3 regions of the Cohnella candida genome follow, and region 2 is predicted to be linked to each of the others. Evidence: riboswitches for the same ligand, from Rfam matches in the RefSeq annotation. Region 2 holds a riboswitch; each other region holds the start of a gene.
What was found. A riboswitch is a leader RNA that binds a small molecule or an ion and turns the genes downstream of it on or off. The one in region 2 is predicted to bind cyclic di-AMP.

Region 1 (9,700 bases), 710 kb from region 2:
TCCCCGCTCCCGCCACGAGCACGGAACCCGGACGAAGCTGGGAAGCGTTCCGGTATTCTGACGAATGAAGCTGGGTCACGCCATCCGACAGCCCGTGCGCCGCAGGCGGCACATATGGCCGATGAAACGGCCCCGTGCACACGACGACTTGTTTCGCGTAGAACATGCCCCGATTGGTGAAAGCCCGGAATAGACCGTCGATTTTATCGAGCGCCAGCACTTCCGTACCGAGTAGGACCGGCAGGCCGAAATGAAGGGCGTAGCTTTCGAGATAAGCCGCGATTTCGTCCTTGGAGGCGTACCCGTTCGGGTCGCCCATCAGCGGCAAACCCGGCAGCGAGCTGTACCAGCGGGGCGTGAACAGCACCAAAGAATCGTACCGTTTTCTCCATACATCCCCTACCTGCTCTTCTTTCCCTAAAATGACGAATGATTTGCCGAGCTTCTGCAACTGGCCGCCCATCGCCAGCCCCGCTTGCCCGGCCCCGATCACGAGTACGTCGAGCGTTTCTTGTTCATGAAGCATCTTTGCGCACGTTCCTTTCGTTTCGCCCGGCCGATTGCCGGTCTTCCTCGCTCTGTTTGGAGAAAAGTTCCTTATAGTAGCCATCCCTCTGGAGAAGCTCTTGATGACTTCCGCTTTCGATGATCTCTCCGCGCTTCATGACGAAAATCCGGTCCGCGTCCTGAACGGTGGACAGCCGGTGGGCGATCATGACGACGGTTTTATCTCGATGCAGCCGCCGGAGCGATTCCTGGACGAGCCGTTCGCTTTCGTTGTCGAGCGCGCTGGTCGCTTCATCCAGAATGATCAGGGATGGATCCTTCAAAAACACCCGCGCGAGCGCGATCCTCTGCTTCTGCCCGCCCGAAAGCTTGATTCCCCGTTCTCCAATCTCCGTGTCGTAGCCGTTAGGAAGAGCGCTAATAAAATGGTGGGCGAATGCCTTTTCGGCCGCGGCGACCATTTCTTCGTCCGTGGCGTCCGGTTTGGCCAACTTGAGGTTGTCGCGGATGGAGGAGCTGAACAGGAAATTGTCCTGGGTCACGACTCCCATTTGCTCCCGCAGACTCATCAAAGAATAGTCCCGGATGTCCGCGCCGTCTATGCGGATTTCGCCGCCCGAAGTGTCGTACATGCGGATGAGCAGCTGCAGCAACGTGCTCTTGCCCCCGCCGCTTTCTCCGACGAAAGCGTACGTCTTGCCTTTGTGCAGCGTCAGCGTCACCCGCTTCAGCACCGGATCGCCGCCGGGATACGAGAAGGAAACGTCGCGGAACGCGATCGAATCGGACAGCCCTTTAAGGATGACGGGATTTTCTTTCTCCTTGATCGTTGAGGGGATGCGCAAAAACTCGAAAATCCGCTGGAGCGCCACGTTGCCTTCGGTAATCGCGGGGAAAGCCTGCACCAGCGCGGCGACGGGGCTCCTCATTTTGTCGACGTAAGCGAAAAACGCGATCAGCCCGCCCAAGGTCAAACCGCCTTTGATCACGAACAGGCTGCCCGTCAGCACAACGGCGAACGGGGTGATGTCGCTCAGCACGTTGACGCAGGACAACGTGATCGCGTTCAATTTCGCGTGCTTGTCCGTCAGCTTTTCGTAGTGATCCAGATGGCGGTCCAGCTCGGCGAGGTCGCGTTTTTCGGAGGCGAACAGCTTGGAAATGAACGCGCCCTGGATTTTTTCGAAAATGAACCCGCTCAGCACGGACCGGTAATTCATCATGTCCCGGGTGGATACTTTGAATTTCTTGGAGAGGTAATGGGCCAGTCCGAATTGCAGCGCGACGAGCCCGATCGCCAGCAGCGTCAGCTGCAGGTTCAGCGTCAGCATGACGGTGACGACGAACGCGAGCACGACCATTTCGATCCAGATGTTGCCGAGCACGGCGGTCATCATGCCTCTCGCTTTCTCGATGTCGTCGAAGAAACGCGTGCCGATTTCGCCGCTTTTGTGGTCCGCGAAATATTTGGCGTCGAGCGCGTGGACTTTGCGGAAAGCGCCCCGGCGCAGCGCCTTGATGACATTGTTGTTGGCGGTATGCAGGCTGTACTGCCTAACGTATTCCATCGGCATGCGGACGACCAGGAACACGCCGCACATTGCCGCAGCGATGAGCAGGATTTGGCGGACTTGCTCCGCGTGCGTGAACGAACCTTCATGCAGCAAGTGGTCAAACAGGTATTTCATCATCAACGGAACGGTCAGGGGGATGAGGAACCGGAACAGGCTGCCGACGAACCCCCACGAATAAAGCTTCATCTCTTTGCGAACGTAAGGCCATAACAATCTCATAGGCTGCAAACTCTCCTTGCGCGCGTCACTTCGATTCCGCGCCGGATGTCCTGGGTCAACGGGTACTCCCAGGCGGTATGCAGCTATCTTATTACGGAGAGGACAGCCGGAACGCGCAAAACTTGGAGCCCGGAGCGCAAAAAAATGCGGATCGGACGCAAAAATAGGGCCACTTCGCTCTCGCGAAATGGCCCACTATTTCAATAGCCTAAGCATCTCCACGACGGGACGGCCGTCGCCTTTCAGCTCCTTCTCGCGACTGCGCAACTGGGAGGAGCCGTCGCCGTCGAGGAAAATGCCGTCCACCAGCCCCAGCGCGCCGATCTTCTCCAGGATCGCGTCACGGAAGGCGGCGAGCGTCCCCTTTGTTTCGCTCACGATCAAGTACAAATTCCCTTGGGCATCGAATGCCGCGGCGGATCTCAGACGATCCTCGTCCGCGAACGGCGCGTTTTCGGCGGCCGCCTGCTGCATCCATCCGAAATTGTCGCCCAAAGACATGCTGATGCCGCCCTGCGCCCAATAACGGGAACGGTCCGTAACAGTCAAATCGGACGCCTTGCTAACAATTTGTACGCTGAGCGCGTCGGCGGCGCCGTCCCAGACGAGCGTTCCGCGCGCGTATTTGACGTTCGAGCCGCCGCTTCCATAAGAGCCGTTCGCTTGATGTACGGGAATATCGTTCACCACGGCGAGGCTGAGCAAATCCTTCTGATAGAAAAATCCTCCGTTGATTCCGTAAAACGCCGACAGCGTCACATTCTCGTTCACGACCGCCGGCTCTATGTTGGACGGACGCGTTCGCAGATAGTGCAGCTCCATGCCGTTGGCCGCCTTCACCGCTCCATATAGGTAAGCACGGGGAGCGTTGGGGTCCGGCTGGCGTTTCGGACTTTCGCCGCTTCCGGCCATCCAAAGAACGGACAAACCGAAAATGGCGGCCAAGAGGACCAAAATGGACGCTTTACCGGGGATTCTGATGATCGGACGTCGTTCCATGGCGATTTCCTTCTTTACCGCATGATGAATTGAAACTACACGATCTCACGACACCGGTCAATGCCTGTTCTGGATGTTCATGGAACATGTGGATGCCGTTTGTGTTAATATTAAGGAAAACGATATCCGTCGTGCCATTCTATCGGTTTGGGAGTGTACAGCTTTGGGCCACAAGTTCTATGCGTATGGAATCACGCCGATCGTTACCGTATTCATCGCTGCCGCCTCCATCCTGCTCGACAAAACGCCCATGATCATTCCCATGCTCGTTTCGGGCCTCTTGTTCATGCTTACCGCCACTTTGAAATCGCGTTACGGAGTGCTCCGATACTGCCAACCGGTTACGCTCGGCCTTTTTCATTACTTCACCCATCTCAATTGGACGGAAATCCTGTACCTCATTCTCATCAGCTTAGTCGTACGGAAACACCATCGATCCTACGTCTCATTCTTGTTCACCGGCATTCTAGTGCTGGAATACACCGTCATTCGGTTAACCTATATGCCTCATACGACGTATAACATGGTCGTTTCGTTATTCGATTTCCTCGCCGTTTACCTGGTCGTGGTCGTCTTTCAATATTTCCTTCATTCCGAGCAGCTCGCGAAACGCCTGCAGGAGCAAACGAATTATTTGACGACCCATGATCCGCTGACCGGCTTGCTGAACTACGACTGCTTCCTCAAGGCGATCCAAGACCTCGTCGACCAGGACCGCGAGTTCGCTCTCATCACCCTGGATCTGCAGGATTTCAAATCTTACCATACGCCGAACATCCATAACGGCAACGAAATCATGATCAATATGTCTTCGAAATTGAAGAAGACGTTTAAGGATTCGCTCGCCATGTCCCGTTATGCGGGAGACCGCTTCGCCGTCGCCGTCCCCCAAAAGGACAACCTCCTCGCCGAAGTCGACCGTCTCATGGATAGCAACCATTTCGGTTTTTTCGTGACCTATGCCGTTTCGAATTACCCGCAGGAAGCCGCCACGGCCGCCGTCCTCATCTCGATGGCCGAGGACCGCCTGTTCCAGAACAAACGCAACGGTTGGCTGCTGCGTGAGGAAATCCGCTTCCAAGAAGAAAAGCTGAGAATGGTGGGAGAGCTTGCCGCGGGCATGGCTCATGAAATCCGGAATCCGCTGACCACGATCAAAGGCTTCATGCAAATTTCCAAAAACAACGATTATACGATGAAGCCCTGGTTCGACCTGGTCATGAGCGAAATTACGCGGATGAGCGAGTTGACGGCCGAATTTCTTCAATTCGCGAAGCCGCATATCAGCAACATGAAACCGGAACTGGTCCAAAGCTGCATCGACAGGGTTCTCTATTTAACGGAGTCCGAAGCCGCCCTTTTGGGCCATCTGATCCACCACGAACGGTCGGACGAGCCCCTGCAGGTTTTGGTAGACAAAGACAAATTGGTTCAAGTGCTGCTCAACTTGATCCGCAACTCCTTCGAAGCCATGAAGGAATCGGGTTCGGTTCATATCCGGCTGCGCGGCGACACGAAGCATTGTTTCATCGAGATCGAAGATACGGGCAGCGGCATGACGCAGGAACAGATGGAAAAGATTTTTACGCCGTTCTTCACGACGAAGGAAAGCGGCACGGGGCTCGGACTCTCGATCTGCAAAAAAATCATTCAAGACCACGGCGGATCGCTGGACGCTCGAAGCGTACTGGACCAAGGCTCCTCATTTACGGTCAAATTGCCTCTACTCACCGAGATGCCCGTTCAGGCGGATGCGGATGACAATACGCAAAAAACCGATCAGGGGATTTCCCTGATCGGTCGTTAAGCTTCGCTGCCGGCTAAACCGTCTGTTTGCGAGGAGGAAATTCCGGCAGTGCGTTCACCGAGACGACCGCTTCCGTGCGTTTAACCGGCTTCTTCCAGTAACGTTCGTTCCCCGGCAGGTCGTCGAACCATGCGGCTTCGGGAGGGCAATCGAGCACCATGAACTTGCCGTACTCTCCGTCGCGGGATTGGTGATATTTTAAATACGCTTTGCCGCCCTCGATGGCCAGGATTTCGATTTTTCCCGATGTATGGCTCATCGACAGCCGGACGCGCTTGCCCAATCCGGAAGTGTACGACTTCGCTTTCTCCACGATCTCATACACTTCCGCCAGCGGAAGGACGAACGCCCGATTGCCGGCGACAGGGCGATTCACGAAAAAATAGTACGGCGTAACGCCCGCCCACGACAACCGGTCAAGCAGTTCCCCCAACACGCGCGGATCGTCGTTAATTCCTCTCAGCACGGGAGTTTGGTTCACGACGATGGCACCGGCCCGATGAAGCGCGTCGAAACCCCGAACCGCCTCCTTCGTGATTTCTCTCGGATGGTTAATATGCGCCATGACGTAAATCCGCTTCTCCGGCGTGGAATGAACACGGATCGTCTCGAGCAGCTCCTCGTCCTCGTAAATCCGCATCGGATTGAAAACCGGCAGCTTGGACCCGAGCCGGATGATCTTCACGTGCTCGATCTCCCTCAGCCTCTCGAAGATCGCCTTCAGCTTCGGCGTCCCCAGAATCAAGCTGTCTCCGCCCGTCAGCAGGACATTGCTGATCTCCGGGTGTTCCGCGATATACTTCAGCCCCGGCTCCACGTCCGTCACAGCCTCGTTCACATCGTTGCGAAACAGCCTTTTTCGGAAGCAGTACCGGCAATAAGCCCCGCATACTTCCGACACGATCAGCAACGCCGTGGAACGGTATTTATGCTGGCAGCCCGGTACGACGTAATTCGTATCCTCGTCCGAAGCATCCCATCTGCCGTATTCGCTCAGTTCGTCCGCATTTGGAATCACCAATTTGCGAATCGGGTCCGACGGATCCTCCCAATCGATCAAATCCAAATAATAATCGTTCACCCGGAAAACGAATTTGTCCGTTATTCGCTTCAGCAGCTCTCTTTCATGCTCCGGGATTTGCCGGATTCTGGCCAGATCGGTGATATACTTGGGCTTCGCCATACGACTCCCTCCTTCAAAATAGGGTGGATTGCCTTTATTTGAAGGGTCCTCGGCAAATGAAAAAGACCCGCTGTACGGGTCGAAAGACAGACGCGGTGAAGCCGCGCCTGAAGATGCCTGACCCATCCAAAGCTGACGAGGTTAGCTGACGGACTCGGGATAGATGGTTCCCTACGGTCCTGAACGCGGACCGATTCGCCCCAAAAAATTGGTTCCCCCGCTTCCCGGCTCTTGCCGGAAACTAAGCTGTTCAATATGGAGTTGAGAAAGTTGACAACCGAATTATTTCCACTATAACAAAGACTTTCCAATCTGACAACTCATTTTTATATTGAAGTTGTTTGTAAAAATTTTCTTCCTCGCCCGTTGGATCCCATCAAGGTTCGACCAGTTTCCGAATGGCGCCGGTGATCGCTTCGGCATTCCAGTCCACGATAAGATCCGCGTTTTCTTTGACCAGCAGCGAGGTTTTCGCCGAGCCGTAGCGTTCGACCGCAATCAACGGTTTGCGAAGCTCCTCTTTACAGGCGATCAGCTCTTTGTTGATCCATCGACTGTAAGACGGATAAACGCCGCACAGCAAAATCACGGCATCGCAAAATTTCATTTTGCTTTTGATCAACTCGTACAGTTTCCGTTCTTCCATCGCAGCATGAACCGGATGATGAGGAGAGATGGAATACGACTGATACCGGAACGCCTCCTCGGCGTCCATAAAAGATTTGAGTTCCCGAACGGAATGATTATGATTCCAGGTATGGCTTAAATACAGTTTATAGGTGCGTTCCCGTTCCCGATCGTTTGACACGGCCTCGCTACACCTCGCGGATATGGCTTGTAAAACAAAGAAGAGCCCTCGTGAACAGGCTCAACTACCCTCATGATATCAAAACCGAACCACACTGACAACCTATTAACCGTTTAAAAGTTGTTTGTAAAACAATGCAATAAAAAACCGCCCCACGGGCGGTTCGTGCTTTAGAGGAACGAGGTCAAGCTTCCTTGCGCGGTTGGTTGATGAACTGCTCGGTTTTTTGATACGTTTTTTCGTCCCCGACGACGACCAGCACGTCGCTTTCCCGGATCACGACATGGGGTCCGGGCGAGATCGATACGCCCGTTCCCCGTCGCAAGGCGATAATGGTCGCCCCCGTGTTTTGCCAGAATTGCAAATCGGCGATCGTCTTGCCCACGGTGTGGGAGGACTCACGGACCTCGATTTCGACGGGATGATAAGGCTTCAGATTCTGAAGGCGATCCGAGGCTTCAATGATCTCGGACAGCAGGGAATCGAATTTCCGGTCAATCTCTCTCTTTTGCCGAAGAAGCAGCTGCAGATCCTGCTTCAGGGAATACACGGATTTCAGGTAATGGTTTTTCGTAACGTACTCGCTTGCTTTCTGTTCCGAAAGAACGACGTTTTCCTTCCCTTGGGAGACGGAAACGATATTCTCGTCCTTGAGCAGGCCGATCGCTTTGCGAATCGTCTCTGGAGAAACGTGATACTGCCCCGCGAGCAGGGATCTTCCCGAAATTTTGCTGCCGACCGGAAATTCTCCGCTGACGATCCGGTGAGCGAGATCGAGCGCGATCGATTTATAACCGGCCGTTTCCGTGGTGTCTGCCATTTGGCTGTCTCTTCCCCTTATTCTCGACGAGTGACGACATTCCCATAATAGCCCAAGCATACGGCTTTTCAACGTTTATGTAAACGGGTCTTGCCTATGTTTTCGGCCCCTTCGTATTCGACGACAAACAAGGGCGCGGATCCGAGTGACCCGTGCCCTTGTTTGTTTGGAACCCCGCTACTTGATTTCGAGAAGCTTGTATTGAATGGTGCCCATCGGAGCATTGACTTCAATGACGTCGCCGACTTTCCTGCCCATGAGTTGAGTCCCCAGCGGGCTCATGTAGGAAATTCTGTTTTCCGCCGCATTCGCTTCGGCCGTGCCGACAATCCGGTATTCCACGGTTTCTTCGAATTCGACGTCATACAAGACGGCAACCGAACCTACGTTGATTTTATCGGCTCTCGCGCTTCCCGGGTCCACGACTTGGGCCACTTTCAACATGCGCTCCAGCTGCAGAATCCGGGTTTCCATGAACGCCTGATCGTCCTTTGCCGAATGGTACTCGCTGTTTTCCTTCAGGTCGCCGTAACTGATCGCCACTTTCAGCCTCTCCGCAAGTTCCCTACGTTTCACTGTCTTCAGCTCGTGGAGCTCCTCTTTCAGTTTCTGTAAGCCCTCCGGCGTCAAAATGACTTCTTCGTTGCTCATCGTTCAAACTCCCCATTTTTTAGCGTTAGATCCCATTTTACCTTAATGTCTCGAGAATCCCTAGTAAAAGAAAAAACCTGACAATCGCTCAAAAACGATCATCAGGCCGACATTTCATTCACCCGCGGTGAATTTTCTTTTCAAGATCCCCGATCAGCGACCGATCCTGCGTGACTCCGATGAGGCATTGGGTCGTATCGCTTCCGCCCGGCGGCAAAATGAAAGCTTCGCCGTCCGTGTGTTTCTGGGACATGCGGTTCGGCCTCGTTCGGCAAGGCTCCAGCGCGAACATGAATCCGTATTCGGAGATTTCCTTGGCAATCAGCGAACGAGGGAAGGCGGACAGCGGCCGGATCACGTATCCGGCGGCGTCTCCGGAAGCGTTCACGACCATTTCGGCGGCGAATCCCGCCCGCTGCGGCATCGCCTCCACATAATCGCGCAGCTCCGCCCGTTCCTCCAAGCCGCGTACGGCTTCCGGAACGTATTGGTAGCAGCGGATGGGCGAGAGGCCTTCCGAGATCGGAGGAATCCGCAGCGGATCCTCTTCCGGCGGGGCGTTATCCCTCAGCAGCATCGCCTCCGAGGATACGGGCAGCACATAGCGGCCTCCTTCATGCAGAAACGGTCCGCACAACTGGACGTGATAGCCGTCGTCCAGCGTCAACGCGCGGTCCGACAGATTCGTCGTCGTTTCCTCGCGGAGCAGGCATTCCGAGCCCCAGCGAGTGAACAGTCGCACCCGTTTCCCGAACTGGGGCCGTTCCCCGTAACCGACGACGCTGACGCTCCCTTCGAAGGTCAGCCCCTCCTCATCCGCCCAAACCGCGATGCTGCGCAAATCGGCCGGAGAATAGGAACCGGTGCCGTGGAGCGTATATCCTTCTCCCGGCGTGCCGAACAATTCGGGGCCGATCGAGGCAACGGCGGCGTAAAAGCCCTGCAGCCAGCCCGTTCCGCCGCCTGCCGTCAAGTCCACTCGATCCGGATGCAGCAGGCAGCTGTCCCCCCGCTCCCAGCTCATTTTTTCGCCATCCAGGACGATCTCCCCGATGTCGAGCCCCCTTTCCGGCAGCACAGTGAAGGTCAGAGCTCCGTTATGAAGCTCGATCTCATGCAAGGTCGCGCCCCC
Region 2 (9,700 bases):
CGGCGTGTCCGGCTTCATCGCGAAAACGTCGACGAGGGATCAGCTCATCCAAGCGATCCGCTTCGCGGCAAGGAAAGAGGCGATCATCCCGATGCAGCTGCTGAAGCAGCTGAGGAGGCAGGAAATCGTCGTGTCCGGGGGAGCCGATCAAGAGAAAGTGACGATCACGAACGAAGAGGAAAAGCTGCTCCGGGAACTCGCGAAAGGCAAGAGCAACAAGGAGATCGCCAAAACGCTCATGATCAGCCAGCGGTCCCTGGAATACGGCCTGACGGACATTTTCCAGAAGCTGCACGCGGGTTCGCGGGTCGAAGCCATCAAGAAAGCCAAAACCCTCGGCATTCTGCCGGCGGAGGATTTATATTGATGTTAGAGAAAGCCGGCCTCGGGCCGGCTTTTTGTGTGCTTCCCACTAATCAGCTCGTTTCACCGTGCGTCCGCCGAAATAGTGTCCCACGTCCACTAATCAGCTCGCACACTCTACCGCACCCCCGCCCCAATAGCGCGCCACCCGCGCTAAATCGCACACTCTCCTGCACTAACCCCCGCCTCCCGCCCACTTTTTGCGTCGCCCCCGCATTTTTTTGCGCGAGACGGCACTTTGTTTGCGGGCGGGTCGCCATCGTTTGCGCGTTGGGCCGAAACCTTCCGTTATATGATGTCTCCATAAACGCCCGGATCCAATTAAAGGGCCGCACAATGGAGGAACGGAACGATGATTAACATCCGCAACGTATCGAAAGTATTCCCGATGGAGTCCGGCGATTTCGCCGCGCTGAGGAACAACGAAATCCACATCCGCAAAGGTGAATTCGTCGCGATCATGGGTCCGAGCGGCTCCGGCAAGAGCACGCTCCTGCAACTGATCGGAGGGCTGGATCTGCCGACCTCGGGCGACGTGGTCGTGGACGGCGTGAAGCTGAACGCGTTGAACGAGAAGGAGAGGACGCTGTTCCGCAGAACGAAGGTCGGCTTCGTGTTCCAGAACTACCAGCTGCTGCCGATGATGACGGCCTCCGAGAACATTGCCTTGTCGCTCGCGGCGAACAAAACGCCGAAAGAGGAAATCCGGAAGACCGTGCAGCGCCTCCTCAAAGAGGTCAACCTCGAGGGCAAAGGCGACCAATTCCCTTCGCAGCTGTCCGGCGGCCAGCAGCAGCGCGTGGCGATCGCCAGGGCGCTGGCGATGAAGCCGGGCCTCATCCTGGCGGATGAGCCGACCGGCAACCTGGACGGCCAGAACGGCCGCGATATTCTGCAGCTTCTCTCCAGGCTCAGCAGGGAAGAGCAAATGACGATCGTTATGGTGACGCACGACCGTCAGGCTGCAAAGGCGGCGGACCGCATCATCGTGATCCGGGACGGCGAAGTGGCGCAAGACGGGCTGGAAGGCGGGGAAGCGGTATGAATCCTTGGCAAATCGCCTGGCGCAACCTGAAGCGCAGAAAGCTTCGGACCTTCCTGACCATGCTGTCGATCGTCATCGGCGTCGCTTCGACTTTCGCGGTCATCTCTTCCGTCGAAACCGCGAAGAAGACGTTCCCCCTGTATCTCCAGCAGGCTTTCGGCAAAGCGGATTTCCAGATCAGCGGGACCGATGCTTACTTCCCGGAGGAAACGTTCCGCTCGTTCGAACAAATAAACGGTACGGCGTCCGTGTCGGCCTTAAAGCAGAATACGAAGCTGCTCCTCGACAAAGAAGGCGTATCCGCGATCCAAAAACGCGTCGACCTGACCGGCTATAGCCGGCTCGATACCGCGCTCACCGGTTTCAAAGTCGTCGAAGGGAGTTTGACCCAGGGCGGCGCCGTCATCACGGACCGTACGGCAGGCGTTTGGAAAGCCCGCGTCGGCGACACGATCTCCTTCGACACGGATAAAGGAGTCCGCGAAATCCGGATCTCCGCCATCGTCAAATATACGGTGGAGCTGATGGGGCCGAGCAGCTGGATGATGGCCAAATACCACCCCTGGTCGGTTGCCGTGCCGCTGCCCGTTCTGCAGGATTGGTTCGGGTTGTCAGGCAAAATCCAGGGCATCCAGGTCAAAGCCTTGCCGGGAACGGACAAAGCCGCGCTCGAAGGGCAGCTCGACAAGCTCGTCAAAGGTTACGGCAACGTCTACATGCAGCCCATCCTGATCGATTACGATTCGCTCGACGAGGCGGATACGTTTTTCATCGCCCTGTATTTGGCCGGCTTCCTCGGCATCGCGCTCAGCGCGTTCATTATCTTCAATTCCATGTACGTGGGTATCAAAGAGCGTAAAAACGAATTCGCAGCGCTTAAGACAATCGGTTACACGCCGGAACAATTGCGGTCGTTCGTCCTGCTCGAGGTCGTGCTGCTTTCCGTCATCGGTACCGCATTTGGTCTGCTCTTCGGTTATGGACTGGCGCACTTGCTGAAAATGCTCATTTTCCTGGTGTTCGGCGCGGACGACGAGGGGGGCATGTCCCTGGGCCAAGGATTCGCGATTTCCGTATGCGCCGGGCTGCTCATGCCTGTCGCGGCTGCCTTGTACCCGATCCGGCAAGCGGGAAAGATCAGCGTCATCGAGGCGTTCAAGGAGACCCGGACTGCGCCGAAGTCCCGAGGGAAGTGGTGGGGTATTCTCGGGGTTCTGCTGATCGCGTCCGCCTTTTTCATCAACCATTTGCTGCTCGTCGCGCCGCTCATGCTGGGCATCGTGCTCGTCTTCCCCTATTTGTTCAGGGGCGCCGTGATCTTGCTAAGACCGGTGTACCGCAAGCTGTTCGGCTTCAGCGGACAAATCGCCGCCAGCAACCTGAACCGGAACCGGACCCGCTCGGCCATGACTTCCATCATTCTGTGCATGGGCATCGCCATGATCGTGCTGATGAGCTCGCTCAATTCCGCGCTGGTCCAATCGTTCGAACGCGTCATTTATTCTTCCTACGGAGGCAACCTGGACATCCATCTGCACCACATCGAGAAAACCGACTTGGAGCAGCTGAAGCAGGTGGAAGGGGTGGCGGACGCCCAGACGTACCCGACTTATTCCGCCATCTGGAACTTGGACGGATCGAAACGCAAGCTTCCCGTATACGGGATCGGCGCCGAGTGGATCGACCGCTTCCCGCTGTTCTCGGTTTCGGATCGGACGCCGGGCGAACTCGTTCGGGGCTTGAAGAAGGATGAAATCGTCCTCGATAAAATGGCATTCAAAGCTTGGGGCGGCGAAATCGGCGGGGCGATCGAGCTTGCCACCCTTCAAGGTACGCAGTCTTTCCGCGTAGTCGACGTCGTGGAGTCGATGAAAAACGGCGGTTACGGCGCTTTCCTCCCGACCGATCGATTCAAGGAAGCATTTGGGCTCAAATACGAGAGGAACGCTTTGATCCTGAAGGACGAGAACGCCTCGCCGGTGCAGCTAAGGGAAAACATTTTCGATCGGTTCGGCGGCCGGATCGAAGAAATGTTCGGGCCGGAAGACTGGGTATCGGTCATGAGCGCAACTTACACGGGCTCGTTCGCCATTATCGATTTCCTGGTCATCCTTTCGATCCTGATATCGGGCATCGGCATTGCCAACACGCTGCTGATCAACATCATGGAGCGGGTTCGCGAGCTCGGCATGATGCGCGCGGTCGGCGTGACGAGGCGCCAGGTGAACCGGATGGTCCTGCTGGAGGGACTCGGCATGGGAACGGCAGCGACCGTGATCGGCTGCGCGTTCGGGATCACGCTCGTCTACCTAACTTCGACTTTCATGGAAATCCGTTCTTTGACGTACCGATTCGGGGTTCCCTGGACGATTATCGCGATCATCTCCTTGTTCGGCCTCGCCGTCAGCTTGATCGCAAGCTTCGCTCCCGCTTCGCGAGCTTCGAAAACCCGTTTAAGCGAGGCGCTGCGCTATGAGTAAACGAAGCCTGTTTGCGCTAGGTTTGTTGGCCATGTTGCTGCTGTCGGGGTGCGGCTCGAAATCATCGTGGGAAAATGAAGAGGTATCCGAGGTCAGCCACAGGCTCATGGAAGACGACGTTAAAGCGGAATGGACGATTGACGGCAACGGAGACGACGGAACCAAACGGATTCGCGTCGTCATCGCGGCCAAAGACGGCGGGACGATCGATGATTTCGACGTGAACCACGAGAAACTGCTGCACCTCATGGTCGTCAGCAAGGATTTATCCTATTTCCGTCACATCCATCCCGAGTATTTGGGGAACGGCGTATTCGAGATCGAAAACCGCTTCCCGTTCGGCGGCGAGTACCGGTTGATCGCCGATTTCAAACCGACCGACGGCGATGCCATGAACAAGATGGCTTGGGTTACGGTCGACGGTAAGACCGCGAAGGCGGTCCCCGTCACGCCGGATCAGCGCCTGGACCGAACCGTGGACGGACTGCGAGTCAGTCTCACGATCAATCCTCCGGCATCCGGCAAGGATGTGACACTGCGGTACGCGATCACCGACGCGGCGACGGGGAAGGCCGTAACCGATCTGGAGCCTTATTTGGGAGCGATCGGGCACGTGGTGGTCTTGACGGAGGATGGGGAGCGGTACTTGCATGTTCATGCCGAAGAAGGCCAGGGTACGGGGCCGGTTGCCGTATTCGAAACCCGGTTTCCCGCCCCTGGAATCTATAAGATTTGGGCTCAGTTCCAGAGGAACGGCGAGGTGGTGACGGTTCCTTTCGTGACGCGCATTTCCTGAACGTTGGCAACATTTATGGCATGAACCGGCCCGGAAAACCTGCTAGACTTGTAGACATTCCAAGCCGAAGTCCGCTATCGGACACGGGGGACCCAAGAATGGGGTGAAGCCGCATGCAGCATGTGCGGCCGGGGCTACTCTTTGACCCGAACCCGTCAGCTAACCTCGCAGGCACGACAAAGGGAGGAATCTGCAAGTGAAAGGTTTGAAAGGTTGGAAGAAGTGGCTTTCCGTTGGTGCGTTGACGGCAGCGATCGCGATTCCGGGTGCGGCATCCGCGGCAACTCCGAATTACGCAACCGTCCAGTATAAAGTATTCTACGTGACCTCCGGCGACTACGCCGATTTCACTAAGCTCCTTCAGCAATATTTCCAAGGGTTCGCAGGTTATGCGCAACCGGTCGTGACGAATCCCGTGACGACGAAGCCGGTGACGCAGCCGACCGCGACTCCCGTAACGAAGCCGGTAACGACGGCGCCCGTGACGAAACCGGTCGCGAAGCCCGTATCGAAACCGGTCACGAAACCGACGACGAGCACAACGACGACGACCGCTTCCAGCTACGCGTCCCAAGTCGTTTCCTTGGTCAACCAGGAACGTGCCAAGGCAGGCCTGAAGCCGCTCGCTTCCAACGCGAAGCTGACGCAAATGGCGCTGGTGAAAGCCAAAGACATGAAAAACAACAACTACTTCGACCATAACTCGCCGACCTACGGCTCCCCGTTCGACATGATGAAATCGTTCGGCATCGCGTACCGCTACGCCGGCGAGAACATCGCGATGGGGCAGCGCACGCCGCAGGAAGTCATGACGGCATGGATGAACAGCCCGGGCCATAAGGCGAACATCCTGGGCGCGAACTACACCTCCATCGGCGTTGCTTATTACAACGGCGAATGGGTCCAGGAGTTCACAGGCTAAAATCGATAACGACACGAGCCTTTGCCTTTCGCGATCACGCGGAGGCAAAGGCTTTTTTTATTTTATGGTATTAATTTCCCATATGCCTATGGTATTTTATAGCTAAGAGAATGCAGTAGACTAAAAATTCGACGACACCGTGGAGCATGCTCATGACCTATTTATATATCTTCTATTTTTTCCTGCCATTCCTCTTCCTGTTCTATACGGGAATCGAAGTACTCCATCGGGACCCCCGCAACAAGCTTCATCGCGTGACCATGGAATTCATGCTGTCATGCAGCTTGCTTTATTTAGGCGACTTTTTCGGCCACATGCTTCCGCTGGAGCAATCGGACTTCGGCCTGCGCCTTAAGCTGATCGGCGGTTTCTTCACGATGTCGGTCGGCATGTATTTCTTCCAGATCCTCAATAAATTCTCGCTGCGTTCCGTCTTGTTCCACGTCGTCGCATTGTTTCCGCTCGTATGCATCGTGCCGCTCATTCTAAACATGCCCGCGTTCCGTTTTGAATATTTGGCCGGCCCCTATTTCCGTACGGAGCATTATAACGAAGCTTACAGGTGGGTCATTTACTCCGTGGCCGCCATCGCGATGGCGGGTTTCGTTTCCCAAATCGTCCGCGCTTTCAATCAATACCGCACCAAGGAAATCAGCGTCCTGGAACGCAAAAGAATCCGTTTGATCCTGGGGGGCGGTCTCGCGTGCGTCGTCTGGGTCGTCGTTTCAGAAGCGGTCTTCAAACCGCTGCTGCCAGACGTTCCATGGGTCCCTTACTCCGCGCTGGATTCGTTCGCCGTTCTCATTTTCGCGCTTTTCATCCGTCATGCGATGGTTAACTACGAGTTTCTGTCCACAGCCGACCTCCGCTACAAAATTCTGTTCAATTTAACTTCGCAAGGCATCTTCCTGCTCGACGACCATGGAAGATTGGTGGAGATGAACCCTGCGGCAGTCGCGATGACGGGATTTTCGCCGAATGAGACTTGTTGGAAAGGAATGCTCCTGGCGGATGTGGTTACGCTAGAAGATACAAGCCAGTACGAGTTGTTCAGCCACGCGATCCGCAACCGAATTCCGCTGCACCTTGTTTCCCGAATCCGCAACCGGCGCGGGGAAGCTTACGTCGTCGAGTCCGACATGGTGCATATGGAAGTGGAAGGACGCTACTGGAGATACCTCACGAATACGGACATTACCCTGCAGACGGAAAACGAGCGGAAGCTGAGACAACTCGCGTACCATGACTCCTTGACGGGTTTGCTGAACCGCCGGAGCTTCATGGAGATTCTGACGGACAAAATCGCGGAATGGCCGGCGCAAGGCCAAGGGTTTGCCGTATATTTGATCGACTTGGACCACTTCAAATGGGTGAACGATACGCTTGGCCATGCGGCGGGGGATGAATTGCTCCAGGTTCTGTCGCAACGTTTGAAGGAGATCGCTCCCGGACGCTCCCATGCGGCTCGGATGGGGGGCGACGAGTTTGTCCTCCTTCTCGAAGGTGCAGAGGGGGTTCGCGACGTGACGGACGTCGCCGATCGGCTGACATCTGAACTCAATAAGCCTGTCCGGCTTTCGGATCAAGATTACGAGATGACCGCCAGCGTCGGCATCCGGATCGTCGCAGGTGAAGAGAATGCCGAGCTGGAAACGATTCTTAAAGATGCGGACCGCGCCATGTACGAAGCCAAACAAGCGGGGCGCAATCGATACCGAGTATTCGGAACCGCCATGGTGGAAAGTTAGTCAGGTTCGCTTGCGCCGCACTATTGACAGTGTGGCTTTTCTGTATTATCTTTAATTTAAGATAATTAAATTCAAAGTTTAAGGAGGCCGATTCACATGGAATTGAAAGGCATCCACCATTTGTCGGCGATCACGGCCAGCGCTTCGGCGAACTTCGATTTCTATACGAAAATCCTCGGCATGCGGCTGGTGAAGAAGACGGTCAACCAGGACGACACCTCCGTTTATCACCTGTTCTACGGGGACGACAGAGGGAACCCGGGGACGGAGCTCACTTTCTTCGAATTTCCGATGGCCGGCCGGAACCGGCATGGCGGGAACAGCATTTCCTCGACGTCTCTCCGCGTGGCCGGCGACGAAGCCCTGCGCTATTGGAAGCAGCGCTTTGAAGAGTATGGCGTCGAGCATGACGAGATCATCGAGCGGGCCGGTCGCCAGACGCTGGCTTTCCGGGATCCCGAAGATCAGCGCCTGATCCTGGTGTCGGACGAGAACAACCATGGGGTGGCCGGCGGCGTTCCTTGGACGCGCAGCCCGATCCCGGCTGAATATTTCATCCTCGGGCTAGGTCCCGTACAGCTGACCGTTCCCTACGCGGAGCCGACCGTTCAAGTCCTGACCTCGCTTATGGGCTTCCGTCCCAAAGGCAAATATCCTTCGACCGTGGCCGGGCAGCCGGACATTCTGGTATTCGAAACCGGCGAAGGGGGGAGCGGGGCCGAAATTCACGTGGAGGAGAGAACCGACCTTCCGCGCGAGCTGCCGGGCGCCGGCGGAGTCCATCACGTCGCCTTCCGCGTGGAAGACGAGGAAGAGCTTCGCAAGTGGATCGAACGGATCCGTTCGGCCCGATTCCCGAATTCCGGATTCGTCGACCGGTTTTACTTCCGATCGCTGTATTTCCGGGAAGCGAACGGCATTCTGTTCGAGCTGGCGACGGACGGACCGGGCTTCGACACCGACGAGGACATCCGCCATCTGGGTGAGTCGTTGGCGCTGCCCCCGTTCCTCGAGCCTCACCGGCAACGAATCGAAGCGGGATTGAAACCGCTGGATACCGCAAACGAAACGAAGGAGGGCGATCCTTATGATCCATTACTTTGAGCAAGGAACGAACCCTGCGGCGCCGACGCTGCTGCTGCTTCACGGTACGGGGGGCTCCGAGCGCGATCTGGTCGGCGTCGGGAAAATGATCTCCCCCGCCTCGTCTCTGCTTGGCGTTCGGGGCAACGTGTCCGAAAACGGGATGGCGAGGTTTTTTCGGCGCTTGGCCGAAGGGGTTTTCGACGAAGAGGATTTGATTTTCCGCACGCAGGAATTGAACGGCTTCCTCGATGAGGCCGCCGTACAGTACGGCTTGGATCGCGGAAACATCTTGGCGGTCGGGTACTCCAACGGGGCGAATATCGCCGCCAGCCTGCTGTTCCATCTTCAGGATTCGCTCAAGGGAGCCGTGCTGTTCCACCCGATGGTTCCCCGGCGCGGAATTGCGCTGCCTTCCATGGAGGGAGTGCCGGTCTTCATCGGCGCCGGCCGCAACGATCCTCTCTGCGCTCCATCCGAATCGGAGGAGCTGGCGGAGTTGCTGCAAGGGGCCGGAGCCGGCGTAACCCTGCATTGGGAGAACAACGGCCACCAGCTCTCGAGGAGCGAAGTCGAGCAAGCCGCCGCCTGGTTCGGCGACCAATTCTGACGTTGGAACGATTAACGCATGCGCATATGTGAATGTACGGAGCCGACCTGCTTATGCAGGCGGCTTTTTTGCTTAATGTACCTGTAGATGGAATTGGAAAGTTATTGCTCTCGGGCACTAAAACTTCATAAAGCAATAAAATGGACCCTTACTCGGGGACAAAGCAGAAGTTCGTGCCCAAAAGCAATAAAATGGGGGAGGGCGGTTTACCCGTACCATAAGGAAATCAAATGGTTATGATTTACGAATTCAATTTTTAGGCACCCGGAGGCATGTGGTACATTCAAATTACAATACGGGAGGAGCTGACGCGACGTGGAGACGGTTCGCTTGGAACGCGGGGAATTCGGTGAGGCAGCCGTTCCTTCTCACGCTTACTACGGGGTCCGGACGAAGCTTGCGATGGAGCGGTTCAGGGATGCGGGCAGGGATTACAAGCATGATTTACTGATCTCCTTGTCGTCGCTTAAACGGTGCGCGGCACGCGCGGAGGCGGATGCCGGACGTCTCGAACCGCGGCTCGCCTCCCAGCTCGAAAGGTCCGCTCAAGAGATCGTGGAAGGCCGATGGCACGATCAATTCGTGTTCGAGCCGAACCGGTGCGGCTTCGGGGCGCTTCTGTCGCTCAACATGAACGAAGTGCTGGTGAACCG
Region 3 (9,700 bases), 900 kb from region 2:
CGAGACGTTCGACCATGTCGTGCTCGACGAAGCCCAGGACGTGCCGCCTTTCCAAATCGCCTTGCTCCATACGATGATGGTCGAGCCCTCCTTCACGATTCTCGGGGATTTGGCGCAAGGAATTCACGCTTATCGCGGCGTCCAGCGCTGGGAAGAGCTGTCCTCCGTGTTTCCGGAGGACCGCAGGGCGTACCACGAGCTTCGGATGAGCTACCGCTCCACGCTCGAAATCATCGAATTCTCGAACCGGATCCTGCCGTTCACCGGCACTTCGCTGCCGCCGGCCCAGCCCGTGTTCCGCAGCGGCGATCCGGTGGAAGTCGCCGAGGTCCGCTCTTCCGAAGAGAAAATCGCGCGCATCTCCGCCTACATCGCCGATAACCGGACCCGCGGCATGCAGACGATCGCGGTCATCGCGCGGACGGACGACAATTGCCGCGAGCTGGCGGCCGAATTGGAGAAAGCCGGCGTCGAGGCGAGGTTGATCTCGGAGGGCCAGACCCGCTACGGCGGCGGCGTCTCCATCGTCCCCGTGTATTTGGCGAAGGGGCTCGAATTCGACGCCGTCCTGCTGGCCGACGCCGATGCCGAGCACTACGCGGACGATCCCCAGGACGCCAAGCTGCTGTACGTCGCCTGCACCCGGGCGCTTCACCGGCTGACGCTGCTGTATCAAGGCAAGAGTTCTCCCCTGCTCACACTGACAACCCAGTAACCGCTATATACCTACAAAGCCGTATCCCCTTCGCTCAGCTAAGGGATACGGCTTTGTTGTCATTCCCATGCATCTAAACGAAAAGCACCCCCTCAGTCTGGTCAAGACCCCATTTAGCGGACACTAAAGAAAAACCCTACCCGACAAGCTGGCGCCGGTATTGAACCGGAGTCAGCTTGTTCAATTTTCTTTGCGGTCGACAATGATTGTAAAAGTGGATGTACTCATCAATTCGCCTTTGTGCTTCTTCAAAGGTTCGAATATCATAGGGGTAGAGCCCTTCCGCTTTCAAATGCGAGAAGAAGCTCTCCATGGAGGCATTGTCATAACAATTGCCTCGGCGTGACATGCTGATTTGGGCGCCAACCTTTGGCAGCATGTCGTGGTACTTGTAGGACGTGTACTGGGTTCCCTGATCGCTGTGAACGATCAGACCGGTCACGTCCTTCTCCGTTTCGAATGCCTTTGCGAATGTCTGCAATACAAGTTCCGTGTCATTACTCTCACTTATATGGTGAGCGACGATTTCGTTCTGGCATAAGTCTTTTATGGCGGAGAGGTACAGCCAGGAATCTCCAACTCGATACTGCGTAATATCGGTGACCCATTTTTGGTTCGGTGCATCTGCCCGGAATTGGCGATCTAAGATGTTTCTTGCTACTCGGTCGCCTATGTTCCAAGTCCGGCTGTACGGACGGTACTTGCGGCGAATTTTGGAGCGAAGTCCCATCCCTTGCATTAACCGCAGTACTTTCTTGTGATTGATCCAGATACCGTGATCCTGGTGCAGGAAAAGCTGAACTTGCCGGTAGCCGTAAATCCCTTTGTATCGCTCAAAGGTGGCACGAACTAACTGCTTTGCTGCTTTATCCTTATCCACATACATCCGCTTTACATAGGCGTAGTATCCACTGCGGGAAACGCCGACTTCCTTACAGAGCTCAGTGACGCTAAAGTTTTCACGGAGCTCATGGACGAGCCTATATTTCTCTGGTACACCTCCGCCTTCGTAATGGCCAACCACTTTTTTAGGACGGCATTCTCCATCTCCAAACGCCGTACATAGCGATCTTCATCGACATACTCTTTCCGTTTCCCACGGTGATCCATAAGCCCGTACTCGCCCATCTGCTTGTAGCGTCTCATCCATACTTTTAGTCGAGTAATATCCTCGATTCCGAGTACCTCTGCCACTTTCTGTTTTGTCATTCCTTGAAGTCGCATTTCAATTGCTTTCTTCTTCGTTTCGAAGCTATACGTAACAAATTTTTGCCCCTTCTTCGCCATGACGAAAAGCACCCCCTATAGTTTTCATCGGTTTAACACCAGGGTGTTTTTCCAATGTCCACTATAAGGGGTGCACTTCAGTCTTCATCGGTAACACCAGAGTGTTTTTTCCAATGTCCACGTATATGGGGTGCACTTCACTAATTGACGGGTGTTCTTTTCGTATAGGAGTAGATTTTACGACGTATGAAAAAATCTATCCTATGGGATGGCTTGTCATTAATTACAATTCCTATGGAGCAAGCATAAAGGTTTTGATTGGGTGTAGAAGCAAGTAAACTTGCTACTGAGGTGAAATTCAAAAAAATGTATTCCTCATCTGGAATAAAATTTACATCAAAGCTTACAGAAAAAACACAATTTGAACCAACATAACCGAGACAAGACACTCTATCATTTAAGTGAAGGAATTTCTTAAGCATGTAGATGTTTATAAAGTGATTTTTCTCGTATGCGAGTTCTTTCAGCAATTCAGTTGGTCTTTTTAATTCGTCATAGCTAGTACAAAGCCCAAAATTTTCATTTGAAAACGATAATTCTTGATTCATCTAAACGGCATATAACTTGCTGGATTTACAAAATCCTTGAATTGGTTATATGCTGAATTTACAGAATTAACAACACCATTATAAGTCGAAGTTACTGCTTTCGCAGCACTTTGAGCTAAAGAGTATCCAGGTGCTCCTAGTGCTGCATTTTGTGCGCCAACAGAGGTGCCAGTGTTAACAATTGTTGCATTAACTGTTTTGGACGCGGCATTGTTTGCCCATGTATCAGTTGTACCCGCAGCAGTCCCAAGACCTCCTACTATTCCTTTAACGATTGGACCACCTGGAGCAACATACCCCGCATATGAAATTACTGTATTTGTCACTTTAGTAGCCGTTTCATTCTGCTTGATAGATTGCACAGCTTGATTTTGATTTTTTAGCAAAGAATTGCTAGTATTGACAAAAGGATTACTATTTTTCGTGCTCGAACTACCCCCGCTAGCAACTTGAATCATCTAAAATCCCACCTTTTTACAATTTTTTAATTCGTTTTCATATTATCTAATTTTTTCTAAATTTTCAACAAGATTATTACAAATATCTAAATTTTACAAATTTGTTTTATCAAAAAAAGGGGGGGTATCTCTGAAATTTGCTTTTATTGTCAAACGGAATATCATTTTTATTCTCTGCATTCTTATACCCGCAACAATTTCCATTCAGATGGCGAATAAATCTCCATTGTTCGTTAATATTGGATCATTTTTAGGGTACAACTATTACCTAATAACTTCTAAAGGTGATTTTAGTATTAAGAGGAAAGGCTGGTTTATTGCCGGCTGGTTTATTGCCAATATCGCCCTAATCGTTCTTCTTACAATTGGGTTTGTTTATTCAGAAATTGATGTTTCTGTTTATTTAATATCACTTGCGTTATGGATTATAGGCTTTAATTTTTTCATATTCCTTAACAGAAGGATTAGCGATAGGATTACGCGAGGAGAAAACCATTGATGGGATGATGCGCTGATTGTGCTTAAAAACTGCGAGTAAAAATCCATATATACAGATCGCAGCGTCACAATACATTGGTACTTTTCCCTTATGGAATCAAAAGTATAATGAAGTAAAGTAAATTGAAAGCCTCGCTGGCCTAATAGGTTATGCAAGGCTTTCTATTTTTTCCGATTTAGTTCTCGCGAAGTTTTTAGCCCATTACGCTAAAAATAAATGATTCCACCGTTTTTGCTGGTTTCACTGCAAAAACGGCGGAAAATTGAGTTGCGACGACGCTGATCGCCTAGACCTACGTCAGCCCGGACTATACGATTATCGTCACCACGTTTTCCGCATCATTGAAATAGCAATCCACAGTAGCGTTGATGCCGTGGTCGTAAACGACCGTATCGCGAGGAATCCGTGCGTCGGCATTGCTCACGTCGGAACAGGCCGGGTTACTCCGAGATCTGAATGTCCTGATCGATACAAGCTTACGGGCTTCGCTGCCGTAACAGGCGCTGGACATGCAGCTGACATAGGCATCGTGATCGAGCTAGACTTGTAAGCGCCATATTGTCGTGGATGTCACAAGGAATCGTGCGGGTTTTGCGGTCACCGAGTGTTTCGTCAAGCTGATGCTCACTGTGCAGCTTCTTATTGGGTAATAGCGGTTTGCCACAAGAACGGCCAGCAAGAAGCTGGGCTTCCAATAACCGCCCCCGCCCTCAGACAAGCAGAAATAATCCGCGGACAACCCGCATATAGATGTCCGTAGATGCTTGTCAACGGGAGGGTTATCCGTTATGCCGAAGCGCCGCACGCTACGCCTGCTTCTTTTCACCGCAGCCGCCGTCGCCCTCGTATTCTCGATCCGGTTCGGGTTCGCGGACGCGCTGGAAACGCAATATGCCTGGCCGGCCATCGCCCAGGCCTCCGGCAAGGCTCCGCCCGCCGCCGTGCCCAAAGCTCCCCAGCCGGAGGCGGCGCCCATACAGCCGAAGCCGGTCGTCCTCAGCCAGCGCGTGACCGAATACCATATCTCCGTGACCTTGAACCCGGACAACACGCTGACGGGGCAGCAGACGGTCACCTGGAAAAATCCCGGCCGGAAATCGGTCTCGGATCTCTATTTCCACTTGTATCCGAACGCCTTCTCCCCCGGCAGCACGTTCCTCAAGGAATCCGGCGGCCAGCTTCGCGGCGACGCCATGGCGCCCGGCAGCTACGGAGCGATGGAAATCGCCGCGCTGACGACGGAAGAAGGCGAAACCCTCTTGCCCCGCCTGCACTATGTCCAGCCCGACGACGGCAACAAGCAGGACCGCACGCTCGCCACGCTGCGCCTGCCGGAAGCGGTCAAGCCGGGCGCGTCGGTGACCCTCAAAATGAATTTCAAGGTCACGCTTCCCCAAGTGTTCGCCCGCATGGGCACCGCCGGCGATTTCGTCATGGCCGGGCAATGGTTCCCGAAAGTCGCGGTTTACGAGACGGTCGGCATGCGCGGCCGCACGACGGAAGGCTGGAACCTTCACCAGTACCACGGCAACTCCGAATTTTACTCGGACTTCGGCATCTACAGCGTGCGGATCAATGTGCCCGACAACTATACCGTCGCCGCGACGGGCTTCCAGACGAAATCCCCCGCTTCGGTCCAGGGACGCAAGACGTACCAATATTACGCCGACGACGTGCACGATTTTGCCTGGTCCGCGTCGCCTCAATTCGTCTATTACGAGGATTCCTTCTCCGCCCCCGGCATCCCCGGCGTCCGAATCCGCCTTTATTTGGACCCGCTTCATAAGGACTTGAAAGACCGCTACCTGCACGCGGCCAAATCGTCGCTCTCCAAGCTGGCCTCCTGGTACGGGGAATATCCCTATTCGACGCTGTCCGTGGTCGTGCCCCCCGCGGGAGGCGCCGGAGCCGGCGGCATGGAATACCCGACGCTCGTCACCGCCGCAGCCGCCAAGAGCGCCAGTCCGGGTTACGAGCTGGAGCGGACCCTCGTTCACGAAATCGCGCACCAATATTGGTACGGCATGGCTGCCTCCAACGAGTTCGAAGAGGCTTGGCTGGATGAGGGCTTCACCTCCTACTCCGAAGACAAGCTGATGTCCGCCATTTACGGCGTTTCGCCGAACACGGCCGTGGAAGGAAGCTACCTCACCGATCCCGAACCGCTGCACCAGTTCGCCTGGCACTACGGCAAACCGGACGGCTACGCGGATAACGTGTACCTGCGGGCCAAACTCGTGCTGACGGCCATGGAGCGGCAGGTCGGAGAGAAGACGATGAACAAAATCCTGCGCGCCTATTTCCAGAAATACCGGTTCAAACACCCGTCCACGGCGGATTTTCAAAAGGTGGCCGAAAACGTGACGAAGCTCAAATGGAACGATTTCTTCGGCGCTTACGTGTACCGCGGGGAGACGGCCGACTTCTCCATCGAATCGATCGATTCCCACAAAACCGAGCAGGGCGGCTATCGCACCTTGGTGACGCTCAAGCGCAAAGGAGGCAGCCCGCAGCCGGTCACTCTCGCGCTTGGCTACGCGGACGGCCGGACGGAACGCAGACAGTGGGACGGAGCGCAGAACCAGACCCAATTGCAGCTCGATTCGGCATCCCCGCTGCTCTATGCGGCCGTGGACCCGAACCTGTCGGTCGTCCTGGACAACCGGCGCTACAACAACTTCCTGAAGGCGGAAGTCCCCTCCAAGGAACGGGTCAAATGGACGACCGGCGTCGCCCAGGCGCTGGAAAGCTTCTTCAGCACATTCGCATGGTGAGGTGAGCGCCGCATGAGAAGATGGCTCGGCAAGGGATGGGACATGACGGTCCGGCATAAGTATGTAGGGGTTCTCTTATTTCTGTATCGCTTATTGTGGGGATTCTTCCTGTTCCGGCTGGTAGACTCCGTGGTGACGCCCGTGCTCGCGCGGTATCCCGACCTTCACCCGAACGCGAACGCGATTCCGCTGTTCCTGATCGAAGCGGAATTCCGGCTGCTTCGGACCGATTTGCTCGACCCGCTTCTCTGGCTGCTGGCAGGCTTGCTGCTGTTCCGGATGATCGTCTCTCCCTTGATCAACGCCGGCCTCTATTACTCCTTCCGCCATTCGGAAGAAGAGAAGAGCGGCACCCGCATGCTCGCCGGCATCCGGCAAGCGTGGAAACCGGTCGTGCTGCTCTACTGGCTGGAGAACGCCCTCGCGCTGCTTCCCGCCGTCTGGCTGCTGCCGATGGCCAAGGACCGGTTCTTCAGCGCCGGCTCTCCCGGAAGCTGGATCCGGGAGCTGCTACCCTATGCGGCGGGATGGCTCATCTGGGGCTTCGTCGTCCACGTGCTGTTCCAATGCCTTCAATTCGGCGCCGTCAGCCGCGAAGGCTTCGGCAAAGCACTGATGCAAGCCCTGTCCCGGGCGTTGCCGCTTCTGGCCGTCTCGCTGGCGATGGCCGGCATCGGCGCCGCCGCATCCGCAGCCGTGTCGTCCGTCTCTCTCCTCTGGTCGGGTTTTATCGCCGTGGCGCTTCACCAAGCTTTCCACTTCGTGCGCACCCTGCTGTCCCTCTGGACCGCCGCCTCCCAATTCGCGGTCTGGAGGGGAAACGAGTAAGCCTGTTTTTTCCGTCCGTCTCATGCCCGAAGTCCCGGTCGTCATTCGACAATTCCTGCCCGGGAAATCCCCGTCCGTAAGCCGCTCCGGCGCTTGCGGGCGGGGGTTGCGCGTTTTACGGGCAACTAAAAAACCGCCTTGAAAGGAGGTTCAAAGAGTCGATTGGGAGGCAAAGATTAAGGAATTCTAATCCTTGGGGAGCAGGAAGTCCGCCGCAAAAAGCGAATATTTAGGGCTGTGTGAAAAAATTGCCGAATTCCCGTGCACCGGGAAACGGGGGAACCATTACGGGTGAATTGGCCTCGCAACACAGTGGCCATAGGGAACCTTCAACCGAACCCTCCAGCTAACCTCGTAGGCATCGGAAGGGGACACCCAGTCTTGCGTAAAGTTTCCGTTTTGCTGCTTTCTCTTGCTTTTTTGCTTGCCTTCCAAGTCGGAAGCGCGTTTGCTGACTCCAAGCTGGACGACACGATCGGCAAAGTGATCGGCGTCGATTACGACTACGGAGGAACGACCACGGGCGGATTCGACTGCTCCGGATTTACCGGATACGTCTTCAAGAAGCTCGGGATCACGCTTCCGCGCAGCTCGAAGGAACAGTTCCAACGCGGCAAAAAAGTGGCTCGCGCCGATCTTCGCGCGGGCGACCTGGTATTCTTCAACACGAGCGGTCATGGTGTTTCGCACGTAGGAATCTACGTTGGCGACGGCAAATTCGCCCACGCTTCCTTTACCCGCGGGGTAACGATCGACTCTTTGTCGGCGGATTACTACGTGAAACGCTACATCGGAGCACGCCGCGTGATGGATACCGACACTTATCAGGAAGTCGCCACCGATCCGGACGTCGCCGCGGGAGCGGACGACGAATCCGCCGCTGGATGACTTGGCTGAACCGAGGACGAAGGCCCGCTCAAGCGGGTCTTCGTTTTTTATTACCACCGCGCGGAATCAGTCAAACAAGTCTCCGAAAACGTCCAGTACGCTCTTTTTCTTTTTGTAGTGTTTCGGATGTCCCTGCGGGTGGCTCCCGTAATACGGTTGGCGGCTTTGCTGCTGCGGATAAGGCGGCTGCTGTTGCGGCGGATATTGGGACGGATCGTTCCGGCGGTCCGAGTCCGCATAATACCACTCGTTGTAATCCTGACGCACCTCGCGCACGTCCGTCATCAGCTTCTCCAATTCCCCCCGATCCAGCCAAACCCCTTTGCATGTCGGGCAGACGTCGATCAGGATGCCGTTCTTCTCAACCTCTCTCAGGCGCGAATTGTCGCATACCGGGCAATTCATGCTCTTCAACCTCCTTTAAATTCAGGTTTGCCCTCATTCCATACGGCCGAACGGCCATGCGGTTCCGCGCTCCCCCTCCCTAAATTTTCCCTAAAATCTCATAACATTTCCTTATTTCCCTAGGAAATGGATTCCACTTGGAAGATAATAGAGTCGAATCATAGAGAAACAAGGAAAAGAAATGGGAGGAGTGGGGAAATTGAATCGCTACCGTTGGACCCGTTACGTCTTTCCGTTCGCGTTGACGGCAAGCCTGTTGGCCGGCTGCAGCTTCGGAGACGCCGGCGCCGAGAAGCGCGCGGAACCCGTCACGCTGAAGGTCATGTACTATGACGAAAGGTCGTTTTTCGACCAGTACGGCATGCTCTTCTCCGCCCTGCATCCCGAGGTGGAGATCGAAGTCGTCAACACGCAGAGCATCAAGCACGAGCCGGGCAAGGACATGGAAGCCGAGACGCGGAAGTTCATCGAAGAGCAGAAGCCGGACATCGTCATGCTCTCCGCGGACCAGTACACGAAAATGGCGAACGAAGGCAAACTGCTCGAGCTGGAAACCCAAGTGCAGGAGAAAAGCTTCGACCAGGCGGGACTGATGCCCGGCATGCTGGACTACCTGAAGGAGCTGAGCGGCGGCAAGCTTTACGGACTCGTCCCGAACTTCTACAGCCAAGCGATCTTCTACAATAAGGACATGTTCCAAAAGTACGGCGTCGAACTGCCCAAGGACCAGATGAGCTGGGACGACTTGTTCCGCTTGGCGGCGATGTTCCCGACGACAGGCTCCAAAGACGATCGCGTGTACGGCCTCAAAATGGGATACTCCGCGACCGATCTGTATCAGCTCGGCAACATGATCGGCCTGACGAAAAACCTCAACATCGTCGACGCCGGCGCCAAAAACGTCACCGTGAACACCGACGCTTGGAAGAAAACGTACGAAACCGCGCTTAACGCCTGGAAGTCAGGCGCCCTCTATACGGAGGATCCCAACCAGATGAGCGACGGGCCCATGCAGTATGAGGACTACTTGCTCCGCGATCCGTTCATCGGCGGCAAAGTCGCGATGACGTTCGAGGGCACTTATTTAATGGATCAGATCAAACAAGCGCAGAACGTCGTCAAAGACAAAGCCGTGAAAAATTGGGACATCGTCACGATGCCGGTCGACCCGGGCAATCCCGAATACAGCCCGTACGTCTCCTTCAACAACATTTTCGCGATATCCGCCAAATCGGCGCAGTCGAAGGCGGCCTGGACGTTCCTACAGTATATTCACGGCGACGAATTCGCCCGCGTCA

Region 1: it holds a riboswitch for cyclic di-AMP, as region 2 does, so the genes downstream of both, EAV92_RS12895 (KamA family radical SAM protein) here and EAV92_RS15895 (CAP domain-containing protein) in region 2, are expected to answer to the same signal.
Region 3: it holds a riboswitch for cyclic di-AMP, as region 2 does, so the genes downstream of both, EAV92_RS20235 (C40 family peptidase) here and EAV92_RS15895 (CAP domain-containing protein) in region 2, are expected to answer to the same signal.

The regions. Positions count from the first base shown of each region.
Region 1 is NZ_CP033433.1:2,763,845-2,773,544, forward strand. Features, by position in the region: gene EAV92_RS12875 (flavin-containing monooxygenase) at 1-526, opposite strand, end outside; gene EAV92_RS12880 (ABC transporter ATP-binding protein) at 516-2,300, opposite strand; gene EAV92_RS12885 (phosphodiester glycosidase family protein) at 2,496-3,299, opposite strand; gene EAV92_RS12890 (ATP-binding protein) at 3,463-5,106, shown strand; gene EAV92_RS12895 (KamA family radical SAM protein) at 5,120-6,289, opposite strand; cyclic di-AMP (ydaO/yuaA leader) riboswitch at 6,405-6,547, opposite strand; gene EAV92_RS12900 (TIR domain-containing protein) at 6,666-7,097, opposite strand; gene EAV92_RS12905 (GntR family transcriptional regulator) at 7,282-7,917, opposite strand; gene greA (transcription elongation factor GreA) at 8,095-8,568, opposite strand; gene EAV92_RS12915 (DUF4432 family protein) at 8,687-9,700, opposite strand, start outside.
Region 2 is NZ_CP033433.1:3,476,069-3,485,768, reverse strand. Features, by position in the region: gene EAV92_RS15915 (response regulator transcription factor) at 1-367, shown strand, start outside; gene EAV92_RS15910 (ABC transporter ATP-binding protein) at 716-1,408, shown strand; gene EAV92_RS15905 (FtsX-like permease family protein) at 1,405-3,888, shown strand; gene EAV92_RS15900 (hypothetical protein) at 3,881-4,684, shown strand; cyclic di-AMP (ydaO/yuaA leader) riboswitch at 4,737-4,873, shown strand; gene EAV92_RS15895 (CAP domain-containing protein) at 4,881-5,606, shown strand; gene EAV92_RS15890 (sensor domain-containing diguanylate cyclase) at 5,759-7,354, shown strand; gene EAV92_RS15885 (ring-cleaving dioxygenase) at 7,451-8,458, shown strand; gene EAV92_RS15880 (alpha/beta hydrolase) at 8,442-9,047, shown strand; gene EAV92_RS15875 (lyase family protein) at 9,363-9,700, shown strand, end outside.
Region 3 is NZ_CP033433.1:4,375,684-4,385,383, reverse strand. Features, by position in the region: gene EAV92_RS20260 (HelD family protein) at 1-715, shown strand, start outside; gene EAV92_RS20255 (IS3 family transposase) at 852-1,739, opposite strand; gene EAV92_RS24635 (hypothetical protein) at 2,547-3,008, opposite strand; gene EAV92_RS20245 (M1 family metallopeptidase) at 4,296-6,281, shown strand; gene EAV92_RS20240 (hypothetical protein) at 6,294-7,109, shown strand; cyclic di-AMP (ydaO/yuaA leader) riboswitch at 7,349-7,485, shown strand; gene EAV92_RS20235 (C40 family peptidase) at 7,491-7,997, shown strand; gene EAV92_RS20230 (TFIIB-type zinc ribbon-containing protein) at 8,064-8,402, opposite strand; gene EAV92_RS20225 (ABC transporter substrate-binding protein) at 8,602-9,700, shown strand, end outside.